Regions from separate parts of the Vibrio sp. WZ-1 genome, predicted to be linked through region 1. Evidence: predicted binding sites of a transcription regulator. Region 1 holds the regulator's gene; each other region holds the start of a gene.

What was found. Region 1 encodes MetJ, which represses methionine synthesis genes. Its sites were predicted from a motif close to TTAGACNTNTANANGTCTAA; they were not measured.
Region 2: a site for MetJ is predicted at 1,532-1,551, ahead of metN (methionine ABC transporter ATP-binding protein MetN). Genes of this name have one in related genera too.
Region 3: a site for MetJ is predicted at 1,592-1,611, ahead of metE (5-methyltetrahydropteroyltriglutamate--homocysteine S-methyltransferase). Genes of this name have one in related genera too.
Region 4: a site for MetJ is predicted at 1,692-1,711, ahead of metA (homoserine O-succinyltransferase MetA). Genes of this name have one in related genera too.

Annotation. Positions count from the first base shown of each region.
Region 1 covers NZ_JBQEQR010000051.1:1,175-4,354, reverse strand. Annotated here, with positions in the region: gene ACTS60_RS03390 (O-succinylhomoserine (thiol)-lyase) at 1-911, opposite strand, end outside; gene metJ (met regulon transcriptional regulator MetJ) at 1,142-1,462, shown strand; gene ACTS60_RS03380 (malic enzyme-like NAD(P)-binding protein) at 1,576-2,853, opposite strand; gene bfr (bacterioferritin) at 3,062-3,180, opposite strand, start outside.
Region 2 covers NZ_JBQEQR010000059.1:49,509-52,688, forward strand. Annotated here, with positions in the region: gene ACTS60_RS05635 (methionine ABC transporter permease) at 1-380, opposite strand, end outside; gene metN (methionine ABC transporter ATP-binding protein MetN) at 370-1,404, opposite strand; gene gmhB (D-glycero-beta-D-manno-heptose 1,7-bisphosphate 7-phosphatase) at 1,748-2,299, shown strand; gene treR (trehalose operon repressor TreR) at 2,374-3,180, shown strand, end outside.
Region 3 covers NZ_JBQEQR010000080.1:1,997-5,176, reverse strand. Annotated here, with positions in the region: gene ACTS60_RS16665 (hypothetical protein) at 1-209, shown strand, start outside; gene ACTS60_RS16660 (DUF4250 domain-containing protein) at 393-593, shown strand; gene metR (HTH-type transcriptional regulator MetR) at 616-1,527, opposite strand; gene metE (5-methyltetrahydropteroyltriglutamate--homocysteine S-methyltransferase) at 1,792-3,180, shown strand, end outside.
Region 4 covers NZ_JBQEQR010000085.1:492,420-495,599, forward strand. Annotated here, with positions in the region: gene pilW (type IV pilus biogenesis/stability protein PilW) at 1-590, opposite strand, end outside; gene metA (homoserine O-succinyltransferase MetA) at 732-1,673, opposite strand; gene ACTS60_RS22965 (DMT family transporter) at 1,978-2,331, shown strand; gene ACTS60_RS22970 (response regulator transcription factor) at 2,383-3,171, opposite strand.

The sequences.
Region 1 (3,180 bases):
TCAAAGCTCAACATTGAGCCAAAGCCCGACTGTTGTTTTTTCGCGATGTCATGACCGGGGTGTTCTGGCAAGCTTGGGTGGTAAATCTTCGCCACTAAAGATTGCGTCTGTAGATACGTCAGTACTTGTTGAGAACTCTCTTCGTGAACTCGCATTCGCGCACCCAACGTGCGAATTCCTCGGAGAGTCATGTAACTGTCGAATGGCGTACCCGTAGCACCAATACAGTTACCCCACCAGGCTAGTTCTTCAGCATGCTCTTCGCTCTTAGTGATCACCACACCACCAATTACGTCAGAGTGACCATTAATGTATTTCGTCGTTGAATGGATAACAAAATCCGCCCCTAGATCCAAAGGCTTTTGGTATACAGGAGTCAAAAAGGTATTGTCCACTGCGACTAATGCGCCTACTTGTTTCGCTTTTTCACACACTGCAGCAATATCGACCACGCGAACAAGCGGGTTTGACGGTGTTTCTAGCAAGATAAGCTTTGGCTTTTTCGCAATTGCAGCATCAAGAGCTTGCTGATCCGATTGGTCGACAAACTGAACGTTAAAGTCGCCTTTGTTTGCTCGAGTATTAAAGAGACGATACGTACCACCGTAGCAATCGTGAGGAGCCACGATCAAGTCATCAGGACCAAGAAACGCCGATACCCAAAGGTTTAATGCCGACGTACCGCAGTTAGTGACAACCGCGCCTTTGCCTGATTCAAGCTCATACAACGCTTGCTCCAGCAGACCTCGGTTAGGGTTACCAGAACGGGTGTAATCGTACTGTGGAACCTCACCAAATGCAGGAAATCCATAGTTAGTAGAAAGGTAGATTGGTGGTACAACAGCGTGATATTGACTGTCTGACTCGATACCAGTGCGTACAGCAATGGTCGCAGGCTTGCGGGTGCTCATGGGTGTATCCTTTCACGGGTGGTGACATCTAAATGGGAATGCGCTATATCTAGCTTGTACTGCTCACTTGATTAATACTCTTCCCTGACAATTAACCTCACTTTACTTGTCTAAAAATAAGACGTCAACACTTCTAGACGTCTATATGTCTTTGCTTATGGCGGTAAATGCAGCTAAAATCAGCACCTATATTTATTTTTCTTAACTTATTACATTAATGAAGGTACGCAATGGCTGACTGGAATGGCGAATACATTAGCCCGTATGCTGAGCACGGTAAAAAAAGCGAACAAGTAAAAAAGATTACCGTCTCTATCCCGCTAAAAGTTTTAAAGGTGCTGACTGATGAGCGAACACGCCGTCAGATCAACAACTTACGCCATGCAACTAACAGTGAACTACTATGTGAAGCATTCTTACATGCTTACACAGGTCAACCACTGCCAACTGATGAAGACCTTCGTAAAGACCGCCCAGATGATATTCCAACAGAAGCAAAAGCGCTGATGACGGCAATGGGTATCGAATTCGAAGCGTTTGACGAAGAATAATTGCTTACAAATTCGTTAGCATGATGAAGCTGCGCCGGGGGTAGCTTCAGACCAAACTAAAAAAGGGACGCCATCGCGTCCCTTTTCTTTATCCGAAGATTCTACTCAGTAATTTACTCTGCCATGTAGTTATCTGGCATTTCAATGCGAGCAACACCAGAATCCAAAGCAGCTTGAGCAACAGCTTTAGCAACACGTGGTAATAGACGTGGATCCATTGGCTTTGGAATGATGTAGTCAGTGCCAAACTCTAGCTTATCAACACCTGCCGCCTTGAGTACCGCTTCAGGTACTGGCTCTTTCGCCAATTCACGAATCGCATCTACTGCTGCTAACTTCATTTCATCGTTGATTTCGCTTGCACGAACGTCCAACGCACCACGGAAAATGAATGGGAAACACAGTACATTGTTTACTTGGTTCGGGTAGTCACTACGACCAGTGCCCATGATCAAGTCATCACGTACTTCATGAGCCAGTTCCGGTTTGATTTCTGGATCTGGGTTAGAACATGCAAATACGACAGGCTTGTCTGCCATTAGCTTCAATGCTTCTGCAGGTAGCAAGTTTGGACCCGATACACCCAAGAACAGGTCTGCACCTTCAATTACATCTTCAAGCGTACGTTTATCTGTATTATTCGCGAATAACTGTTTGTATTCATTTAGATCGTCACGACGTGTATGGATCACCCCTTTACGATCCAGCATGTAGATCTTCTCGCGCATTGCGCCACATTTGATCAACAGCTCCATACATGCCACAGCCGCAGCACCAGCACCAAGACAAACGATAGTTGATTCTTCTAGCTTCTTACCTTGCAGCTCAATTGCATTCAGCATACCCGCAGCCGTTACGATTGCAGTACCGTGTTGGTCATCGTGGAATACTGGCACATCACAGCGTTCAATAAGACGCTTTTCAATCTCAAAACAATCTGGAGCTTTGATATCTTCTAAGTTGATACCACCGAATGTGTCAGCAATGTTCGCTACTGTATCGACAAATTCGTCGATCGTACGGTGTTTTACTTCGATATCAATTGAGTCTAGACCAGCAAAGCGTTTGAACAAAAGCGCTTTACCTTCCATTACCGGTTTAGACGCTAGCGGACCTAGGTTACCCAAACCAAGAATAGCAGTACCGTTAGAAATAACCGCGACCATGTTGCCTTTCGCCGTGTACTTATACACATTGTCTGCGTTCTGTGCGATTTCGCGTACAGGCTCTGCAACACCCGGACTGTATGCCAGTGCAAGATCATTGGCAGTCTCAGCAGGCTTAGTCAGCTCAACTGCAATTTTTCCTGGAGTTGGGTATGCATGGTAGTCCAATGCTTGTTGGCGGCGTTCTTCTTCTGCGGTGACTTCTTGGCGATTGTCTTCAGACATGGATCGTTTCTCTTTTGTTATTTTTCGGTAAGGGGGAATAAATTCTAAAGGATAGAAGTCAATCTTCATAGGTAAGATTGCGAGCTACATCCTTAAAAAGGCCGATACTAAAAGAGATTAGACCAGATATTAGTGAAGAGCACCTTGTTTACAGGTCAGGTGCTCTCTTAATCACTTGGTTAGAATGGGAAAACAGCGGAATATAATCTCATTCTTCATCCACGTACTGCGCTTGTAGGTAATTCTCGATACCAGACATCTCAATCAAGCCCAGTTGCGTCTCAAGCCAATCGACATGCTCTTCTTCGTCTTCAAGGATATCTTGGA
Region 2 (3,180 bases), on a different contig from region 1:
AAACCTGATGGTACTTCCAGCAGTGCACCTTCGATCAGACGCGCCACAAATGGGATAGCCCCGATGGTTAAAGGAACAATCGCTGCTGTTGTACCGATAAAGGTACCAACCAACAGTTTGGTTACTGGAATAATCGCAACCATTAGTACTAGGAAAGGAACCGAGCGACCGATGTTAACGATGGCGCCAAGTATGCGATTGAGTTTGGTGTTTTCCAGCAAGCCACCTTTTTTAGTGGTGTGCAAAATTACGCCCAGTGGAATACCAACCGCAAAGCCAACGATGCCCGCAACAGCAACCATGTAAAGAGTTTCCCACGTAGCACCTAGAAGTAGGTTACTATTTAAGCTCAACCATTCAGAAATCGTATTAAAGGACATAGCCAAGTACCTCTACTTTCACGTTGTGCTCACGCAGGAACTCAATCGCTGCGTTATCGTCTTCTTCGTTGCCAAACAGTTCCGCAACCATCATGCCGAACTTCACGCCGCCAGCGTAATCCAGATCAGAGCTTAGGATACTCACGTCGATGTTGTACTTACGTGCGATTTGCGTCATCAGAGGGGCATCCACGGTTGCGCCAGTAAACTCTAGGCGAACCAATGGGTAGCTGTTTTCTACGCGCGTGGTTTGTAAGCGTGCTTGGTAATCTTCTGGGATAGAAAGATCCAAAGTAGAGCGAATGAACTCGTGTGCCAGTGCAGTTTTCGGATGGGCGAAGATTTCACCAACGGTGCCTTTTTCTACCAGCTCACCATCACCGATGATCGCCACTTCGTGACAGATGCTCTTAACCACTTCCATTTCGTGAGTGATCAGAAGAATGGTGATTTCGAGCTTGCGGTTGATTTCTTTTAGTAGTTCCAAGATGGACTGAGTCGTTGCAGGGTCCAGCGCGCTGGTTGCTTCGTCACACAGCAGCACGCTAGGGTCTGATGACAATGCACGAGCAATCGCCACGCGCTGCTTTTGACCACCACTTAGATTTGCTGGGTAGCTTTCATGTTTGTCTGCAAGACCAACGAGCTTAAGAAGCTCAGTCACTTTTGTTGTGATTTGCGCTTTGTCTTTACCTGCTAGCTCAAGAGGGAGTGCGACATTGTCGAAAACGGTGCGAGACGACAGCAGATTAAAGTGTTGGAAGATCATGCCGATGTTGCGGCGAGTTTCTCCCAATTGCTTTTTGCTTAATTTGGTTAGGTCAACGCCATCTACGATGATGGAACCCGAAGTTGGGGCTTCCAGCATGTTTACACAACGGATCAGGGTACTTTTACCCGCGCCCGATGAGCCGATAACACCAAAGATGGTGCCCTTCGCGATATCTAGGTTAATGTCCTTAAGGGCAAGAATTTCCTTACTGCCTTGGTAGAACACTTTATTGACGTTTTTTATTTCTATCATGTTTCAACCTGCACAGAGATACTGGGAACTTCGCTGTTAAAAACGGCTTTTAACAGGAGTAAATTTTGAACTCTATCTCAATTCTCAGTTGATGCTATGGGTTAAGCTGGTTTAAGTCAATAGATATTTTTACGTCTAGACGTCTAAATGTATGGATGTTCTGTTGGGAAAGTAAAACAGAGGTCGTTCAGCGGAAGTGAGCTTATAAGAGGGATACTCAAGATTTACCTATTCTCGGGTGACAAATCAACAGTTTTGTCACCTACTTACACCAATTAGATAGTGTGAGTGCTAATAAGGTATGTAATAATCTGATGAAACCGAGTAAATAGAGAAATACGTTTTGGCAAAACCTGCTGTTTTTATCGATCGTGACGGCGTGATCAACGTTGACCACGGCTACGTTCATGACGAACATGATTTTGAGTACATTGATGGTGTCTTTGAAGCGACGAAAGCGCTGAAAGATAAAGGCTACCTGTTGGTGCTTGTGACCAATCAATCCGGCATTGCACGTGGTAAATTCAGCGAAGACCGTTTCTTGTCTCTGACTCAGTGGATGGACTGGAACTTCGCTGATAATGGCGTTGAGTTCGATGGCATCTACTACTGCCCACATCATCCTGAACATGGCATTGGTGAGTACAAGCAAGATTGTGAGTGCCGTAAGCCAAAACCAGGCATGTTCATTTCTGCACGTGACTTCTTGAAGATCGACATGGAGAAATCTGTGATGATCGGCGACAAAGCCGAAGATATGATGGCAGCAGAAGCGGCAGGCGTTGGCACTAAGATTTTGGTTCGCACTGGTAAGCCAGTAACGGAACAAGGCGAAGCGATTGCAACGGTAGTATTAGATAGCATTGCAGACGTGCCTGCGTACCTAAACAAGTAATCTTCATTACTGATTGAGATAAGGGAAGCCGCTGCTTCCCTTTTGTTTGATTCCTTCTTTTAGTCTGAACACTTATGAGCAAAAAACTCACCATTCTTGATATCGCGAAATTGGCTGGCGTGGGCAAGTCGACGGTCAGTCGTGTGCTTACCAATGATCCCAAGGTAAAACCGCAAACGCGTGAGAAGGTAGAGCAAATCATTCGTGAATCAGGTTACGTGCCATCCAAATCGGCACAGTCGATGCGTGGTGGCAGTCAGAAAGTGGTTGGCGTGATCATTTCTCGTTTGGATTCACCATCAGAAAACCGCGCCGTCGGCACTATGCTCAACGCTTTGTACTCAGCAGGATACGACGTGGTGATCATGGAGAGCCAGTTCGATCGCGATAAAACCAACGAGCACTTGGACGTTCTTAAGCGTCGCAATGTCGATGGGGTGATCGTGTTTGGCTTTACTGGATGTGATGAGCTGGCGTTAGCGGAGTGGGGCAATCGCATTGTCGTGATCGCGATGGACACGCAAATGGTCTCCTCGATCAACTACGACAACCAAGGCGTTATCGATATGGCGCTCTCTCATCTGGAACAACAATCTATTTCTCGTATTGCCTACATTGGTGTTGATCCGGAAGACCGCACCACAGGTCTTGCTCGCCTAAATGCTTACCAATCTTGGTGCGAGCAAAAGCGCATCGAACCTCGCTTTCAAACCGGTAAGCTCAACCACGAAAGTGCTTATCAGCTGGTGGATCAAGTCCTTCAATCCGATACGCAAGCCATCGCTTGTGCCAGTGATACCATTGCTCTCGGTGTAATTAAACGTCTGCAAGAAGTAGGACGTGAAGATGTGGTGGTTACTGGTGTCGGTGGCAACGAATTA
Region 3 (3,180 bases), on a different contig from region 1:
TCTCTGCATATCAATTAGATGAAGCGACGCTTAACTCTGTCACTCAACATATCTTGGCATCATTAGCGATGCTGATTATGGCCATCGTGGTTTGGTGTTGGCATATCTTCACACATAAGGTTCCAAGCAAAGTTCAGGTTGCCGCGGCTTTGCTACTTGCTTTGGCTTCGATGACTAGCCTACAGGGGCTGTTTGTACTTGGTGCATAGGCCTGCCTACTTAAAATTTCTTTCAGAATTCCTACTGATGAGCTCGGGATTTAGACCGAGCTCACTTTCAAATCATAAGATTAAGTCTACGCTTTAGATATAGCCTCTATTGGTTTAGAGCGTGCCAAGACGCTGGTGCTCAACAGATTGAGGCCGAATACCTAGTTTTAGAGGAGTGTCGCGATGGACTTAAGCAATGTTACTAACTGGGACAGCATTATCTTGCTGGGTATCGTAAATGAAAAGCTACGTTTAGAGTGTGAGAGCTTTGAAGAGCTAGTTTCTATGTATGAGATGGATGTTGAATCGGTAGTGGGCAAACTTGATATGCTCGGCTATCAATACGACCCACTCACTAATCAATTCAAATCTTACGAACGCTAACGTCGTATCTACTCCTACGTTTTTAGGCCATCTTGATTCCGTCAAGGTGGCTTTTACATTGCTGACGAGCTGTCGAGAAGAAGGCTTGTAGGTAGCGTTTTTCTTTCTCGGAATTTCGGGTCGCAGCAAATAAGCGACGCCATAAACCATCACCGAAAGGCTTGCTAGTAATCAAACCTTGGCGTGAGAATTCCGAAATAGCCCAATTTGGCAAAGCAGCAACACCTAACCCAGCAGACACCATTTGCACCAGCATTAAGGTATTATCCGCTTGCTTCCATTTGGCTGGTTCCACACCTGCCGGTTGTAAGAAGTGTTTGACCACATCAAGCCTTTGTTTCTGTACCGGGTAACAAAGCATTGTTTGGTCAGCAAGATCTTCTGGCTCAATGATGTCTTTATTGGCTAGCGGATGGCTGGTGGAGGTGATCAAGCGCATTTCAAAATCGAACAGTGGCTCATAATGAACTTCAGATCTTGGTTGAATGTCAGAGGTTATGACCAAATCCAATTCGCCAGCTAGCAAGGCTGGGAGTGGCTCAAAGCCAAAGCCGGAAGAGAAATCGAGCGTGACACTTGGCCAAGTCAATTGGTATTCCTTCAACGCCGGCATCAACCATTGGAAACATGAGTGGCACTCAATCGCCATATGTAAGCGACCATTCACATCCTCTTTCAGGCTAGCGAGCTCATTTTCTGCTCTGGCAAGCTTTGGTAAAACTTCATCAGCAAGATGAAGCAGGATCTCTCCTTCAGAAGTGAATTTTACTGGGCGAGTTTTTCGCAAAAACAACTGACCACCAATGCGAGATTCAAGATCTTTGATTTGGTGGGAAAGGGCGGATTGTGTCAGGTGCAGCGCCGTCGCCGTCGCAGTGAGTGACCCAGTATCTCTTAACGAGGTGAGGGTACGTAAGTGTTTCAACTCTATCATGAATCCCTTTCATCCTTATGCATTTTCCATGAGCTATATTAACTTACCGATAAAAAATGGATATGTAAACGTCTAGACGTCTATTTCTGTCAACCTAGTGCGAGTGAGATCGCTCAACATGAATTTTCCTAATAAACAAGTTGAATAATTGGATGTTGTTCAATCCGTGCATGAGAGCGATAGTTTTAGCCATCCAGACATCTTGGTGAATTTCATTCCCGATGTACTGACCTCAATATCAGAAAATGAATAAGGAATACGGACATGGCTACGACAACGCATATTCTTGGTTACCCACGCATTGGTGAAAAACGTGAACTGAAGTTTGCGCAGGAAAAATACTGGCGAGGTGAAATCGACCAAGCTGAACTCAAACTGGTGGGGGCTGGGCTGCGCGAGAAAAACTGGAATACACAAACGGAAGCAGGTTTGAGCTTCGCAACTGCTGGCGACTTTGCTTGGTACGATCATGTTCTCACAACGACATTGCTTCTGGGGCATGTACCTAAGCGCCACGCGACAGGATTCCCTGATCTCGATACCTTGTTCAAAGTGGGGCGCGGTCAGTCTCAATCGGGGTGCGGTTGTGCAGGTGCTGCGGCCTCTGACATGACAAAGTGGTTCAATACCAACTATCACTATATTGTGCCAGAGTTTAGCAAGGATGATACGTTTGAAGTGAGTTGGCCACAGCTGTTTGAAGAAGTAAATGAAGCAATCAAAGCGGGGCATAAAGTAAAGCCTGTTCTGCTAGGCCCTATTAGCTACCTCTATTTAGGCAAAGAAGTAGAAGAAGACTTTGACCGCCTTACCTTGCTGCCAAGATTACTAACAGCGTACCAAGCGATTTTGTCTAAGTTGGCAAGCCAAGGTGTTGAATGGGTGCAAATTGATGAGCCGATCCTTTCACTTGAACTTGAAGATAAATGGGCTGACTCGTTCAAACTGGCTTACCAAGTTATCCGAAGTGACGTGAAGGTGCTTCTCACAACTTATTTTGATTCGGTCAGCGATACCCTAGATAAGATTATCGAACTTAACGTCGATGGTTTACACATTGATCTATCGGCTTCGCCTGAGCAGTTAGACGACGTGCTGGCAACGCTACCTGAACATTGGGTTCTTTCTGCGGGTGTTGTGAATGGCCGTAATGTTTGGCGCTCAGATTTAAGCTCTCAGCTAGAGCGCTTGCAACCAATCAAAGACAAACTTGGTGATAGGCTTTGGATCGCGAGTTCTTGTTCACTTCTCCATAGCCCTGTGGATTTGGAATTGGAACCAGCACTGAGTGAAGAAGTGAAAAGCTGGTTTGCATTTGCAAAACAAAAAGTGACCGAAGTAGCACTGCTTGGACGCGCACTCGATGGTGACCACAATGCGATCCTCGCTTGTGATACGTACAGTCAGCCAATTAAAGACCGCAAAACTGCAACCCATGTGAACAAACCACATGTGCAAAATCGTTTGAATGGCATTACTGCAGCTCTGACTCAGCGTAGCGCACCATATATCGAGCGTGCAGTGCATCAAGAAGAGGTATTAGGTTTACCATTATTACCAACGACGACTATTGGTTCTTTTCCACAAACGGGTGAAATTCGTGTTCAGCGCAGTGCATTCCGAAGTGGGCAGCTTTCTGAGACAGAGTACCAT
Region 4 (3,180 bases), on a different contig from region 1:
AGTCGAATGCGAGCGTCTGTGTATTCTCCATCGTCTATTTCTAGCTTAGCCAGTTGCAGAATGGATTTTGGCCTATGAGGGTCATGATCAATGGCTCTTTCAAAATAATATTTTGCTCTTTCTGGGTGTTGAGATTTTAGTGCACAGAACGCCGCGTTTTCATAGCTTGCGGGAATGAGGTAGTAGTATGGCTGTTCAATCGCACGAGTGAACATTTTATCGGCTTGTTCATATTCCCCTTTTTTACACAAAAACGTCCCATAATTGTTCAGAACATTACCATTTTTAGTATGTTGGCGTAGTGAGCGCTTATACATACTCTCGGCTTTATCGATTTCACCGACGGTTTCGTAATAGTGCGCCATAGAGAGTTGAGTTCGGTAATATTGAGGTGCATGAGAGAGAGCTTGTTGCAAGTTGTCATGTGCGCGTATCATGTTGCCATTTTCAAGGTACCCTAAGCCAAGCGCAATGCGAGACTCAGCCATGGCAATTGGATCTACTTTGGGAGTGGGTTCTCCTTCATTGACGGTTACACAGCCGTGCAACATCACCATCGCACAAATTGAAAGTGAAATCTTTAAGCTCATCATCATTCCCTAATTGCCTTTGAGTAAAGGCATGATATGAGCTCACGTTGAAATGACTAATAGCGTCAAATTACAATGCGACAAGGTTTGCAAATAACAGTCAAAATAGCCGGACTTCACCGGCCATTCTCATTAGTAAGATCAATCATCCTTGGTAAAAGCAGACTCGCTGAAATGGTCTAAATCATATGGTGTTTGTTGGTATACGCAGTAGTTCAACCAATTTGAGAACAATAGGTGTCCATGACTGCGCCAGCTTGCTCTAGGTGGGTTATCTGGATTGTTATTAGGGTAGTAATTTACCGGTATTGCGGGCTCCATTCCTTCCCCTAAATCGCGGATATACTCATTATGTAATGTATGTGAGTCGTATTCAGGGTGGCCAGTTACAAACACATTTCGCTTATCTTTTGTTGCTGCAAGGTAAACGCCTGCAACATCCGATGTCGCGAGTATATCTAGGTCGGTATGTTCGCTAAGGTATTCTGGAGAGAAATCGGCATATCGAGAATGAGGCGCAAGAAACGTATCATCAAATCCACGTAATATTGGATGGTAAGGCTGATGAATGTCGTGATGATAAACCCCGGAAAGCTTCTCTTTACGAGTTTTCTTAGGTAAATCATAAAGCAACTTTAACCCTGCTTGGGCTGCCCAACATACAAATAGCGTTGATGTTACGTGGTCTTTTGCCCAATTCATGATGGTTTTTAGGTGATCCCAGTAAATCACATCTTCAAATTGCACTAAACCTAATGGGGCACCTGTGATGATCAAGCCATCGAAGTTTCGACTCTTAACCATTTCGAATTGGCGATAAAAGGTATCTAGGTGTTCTGTTGGTGTGTTTTTGCTAGGTCTATCGTCAATACGTAATAACTCGACATCTACTTGTAGTGGACTATTTGAAAGTAATCGCAGAAACTGAGTTTCTGTTTCAATCTTTTTTGGCATCAAGTTCAGTATAAGAACACGCAGAGGGCGGATTTCCTGACTGGCAGCGCGTGTCTCGTTCATCACAAAGATGTTCTCTGTTCTGAGAATATCGGACGCGGGTAATTGATCTGGAATTCGAATTGGCACAGCTTTCTCCCTAAGCTTCTAGACGTCTATACATCTAAACTTAACTTAATTCAGACCATATGTCGATACAGAATGTGAGATTGATATATTTTGATTGGTGCCTGCGATTTTGGTGCTTATTAACATAAGTGATGGTGACCTCGAATCAGTGACAAAGCTGTGAATCCTTCATCGTGAAGTCTCTCGGATAGAGGTGCTTGTGATTATTGCTTGTACGTAAAATTGCTTTTCTAAAACTAGGCTAGATTAGAGATAAATAACCTCTATAATGCCGCGCTTCTGTTATTTTTGTTGTGTGGTAACTATGTTCAAGTTATTAGTTTCTCTGCCGCCTTTAGTTGCGCTAAGTATCGCCATTGTTTGTGAAGTTATTGCCACATCCTATATCCCTAAAACCGAACAGTTCACTAAATGGCTTCCAAGTTCGATTGTACTGGTTGGTTATGCTATTGCCTTTTTCCTTTTATCGGTAACCGTAAAGACAATGCCGGTTGGTATTGTATATGCGATATGGAGCGGAGCAGGGATTGTATTGGTTGCGGGGGTGGGGTACGTTTTATATGGACAGAAGCTTGATCTTGCCGCTCTAATAGGTATTGGCTTTATCATTACAGGAGTACTGATCGTTAATTTGGTGTCCAAATCTGCAGGTCATTAGCGACAAAAGGCAGGCCGCTGCCTACCTTTATGGTTGTATCTTTATGCCGCTTTAGTATTCAACGCCGTTTCTCAACGCAAACTGGACGAGCTCTGAATGTGAGTCCAGTTCTAGTAAATCCAACAGCCGATATTTGTGTGACTCGATGGTTCTCGGGCTTAAATTCAACTCTTTGGCGCATTCCTTCGCTGATTTCCCAGTAGCGAGGAGTGCTAACACATCATACTGCCTTTGGCTCAGGCGTAGCATCTTGGTATTTTCATTATGTGTCGTTACATCGGACTTATATAAGGTTCGATGTAACTTGGAATGTTGCCAGAACGAAAGCCACATATGCGACAGGTAAGTATACTCGTTGATCTCTTTCTCATTTAATGCAGCTCTTTGGTTGTTGAAGAGCGTGAAAGACATCCCCCCCCAACGTTGCCCGAACTGAATCAGCGGGATGGTGTAGTGGTAGCTAGCACCTTGTGCTGCGATCATTTTCAGCACTGTAACGTCACTTGACTCCATTTCTTTTGCTGAAAATAGCTGGGTCTTCGATGAGTTACCAATTAAACGAAGGTACTTTTCACCATCTGACGGAGAGACTTGTTTTACGGTCAATATTTGGTGTGGGGGACGAGCAACGCTTATAGTTTTGCCATGGCTAAAGAATAACATGGAGTTCGGAAACATCGTTGTTCGGTCAATGTTGAACCAATCCATTGCTTCAAGGATGCACTTAGTAAGTGTCTCTTCACAGTTTTGGGCTGGAGCATTGGCAAGCACCATAGTTTGCTTTGTCGCTAGTGCCTCAAAGCTATCAACGATTATCGCTGTTTGTATATCGCTTTCCATAAATAATAA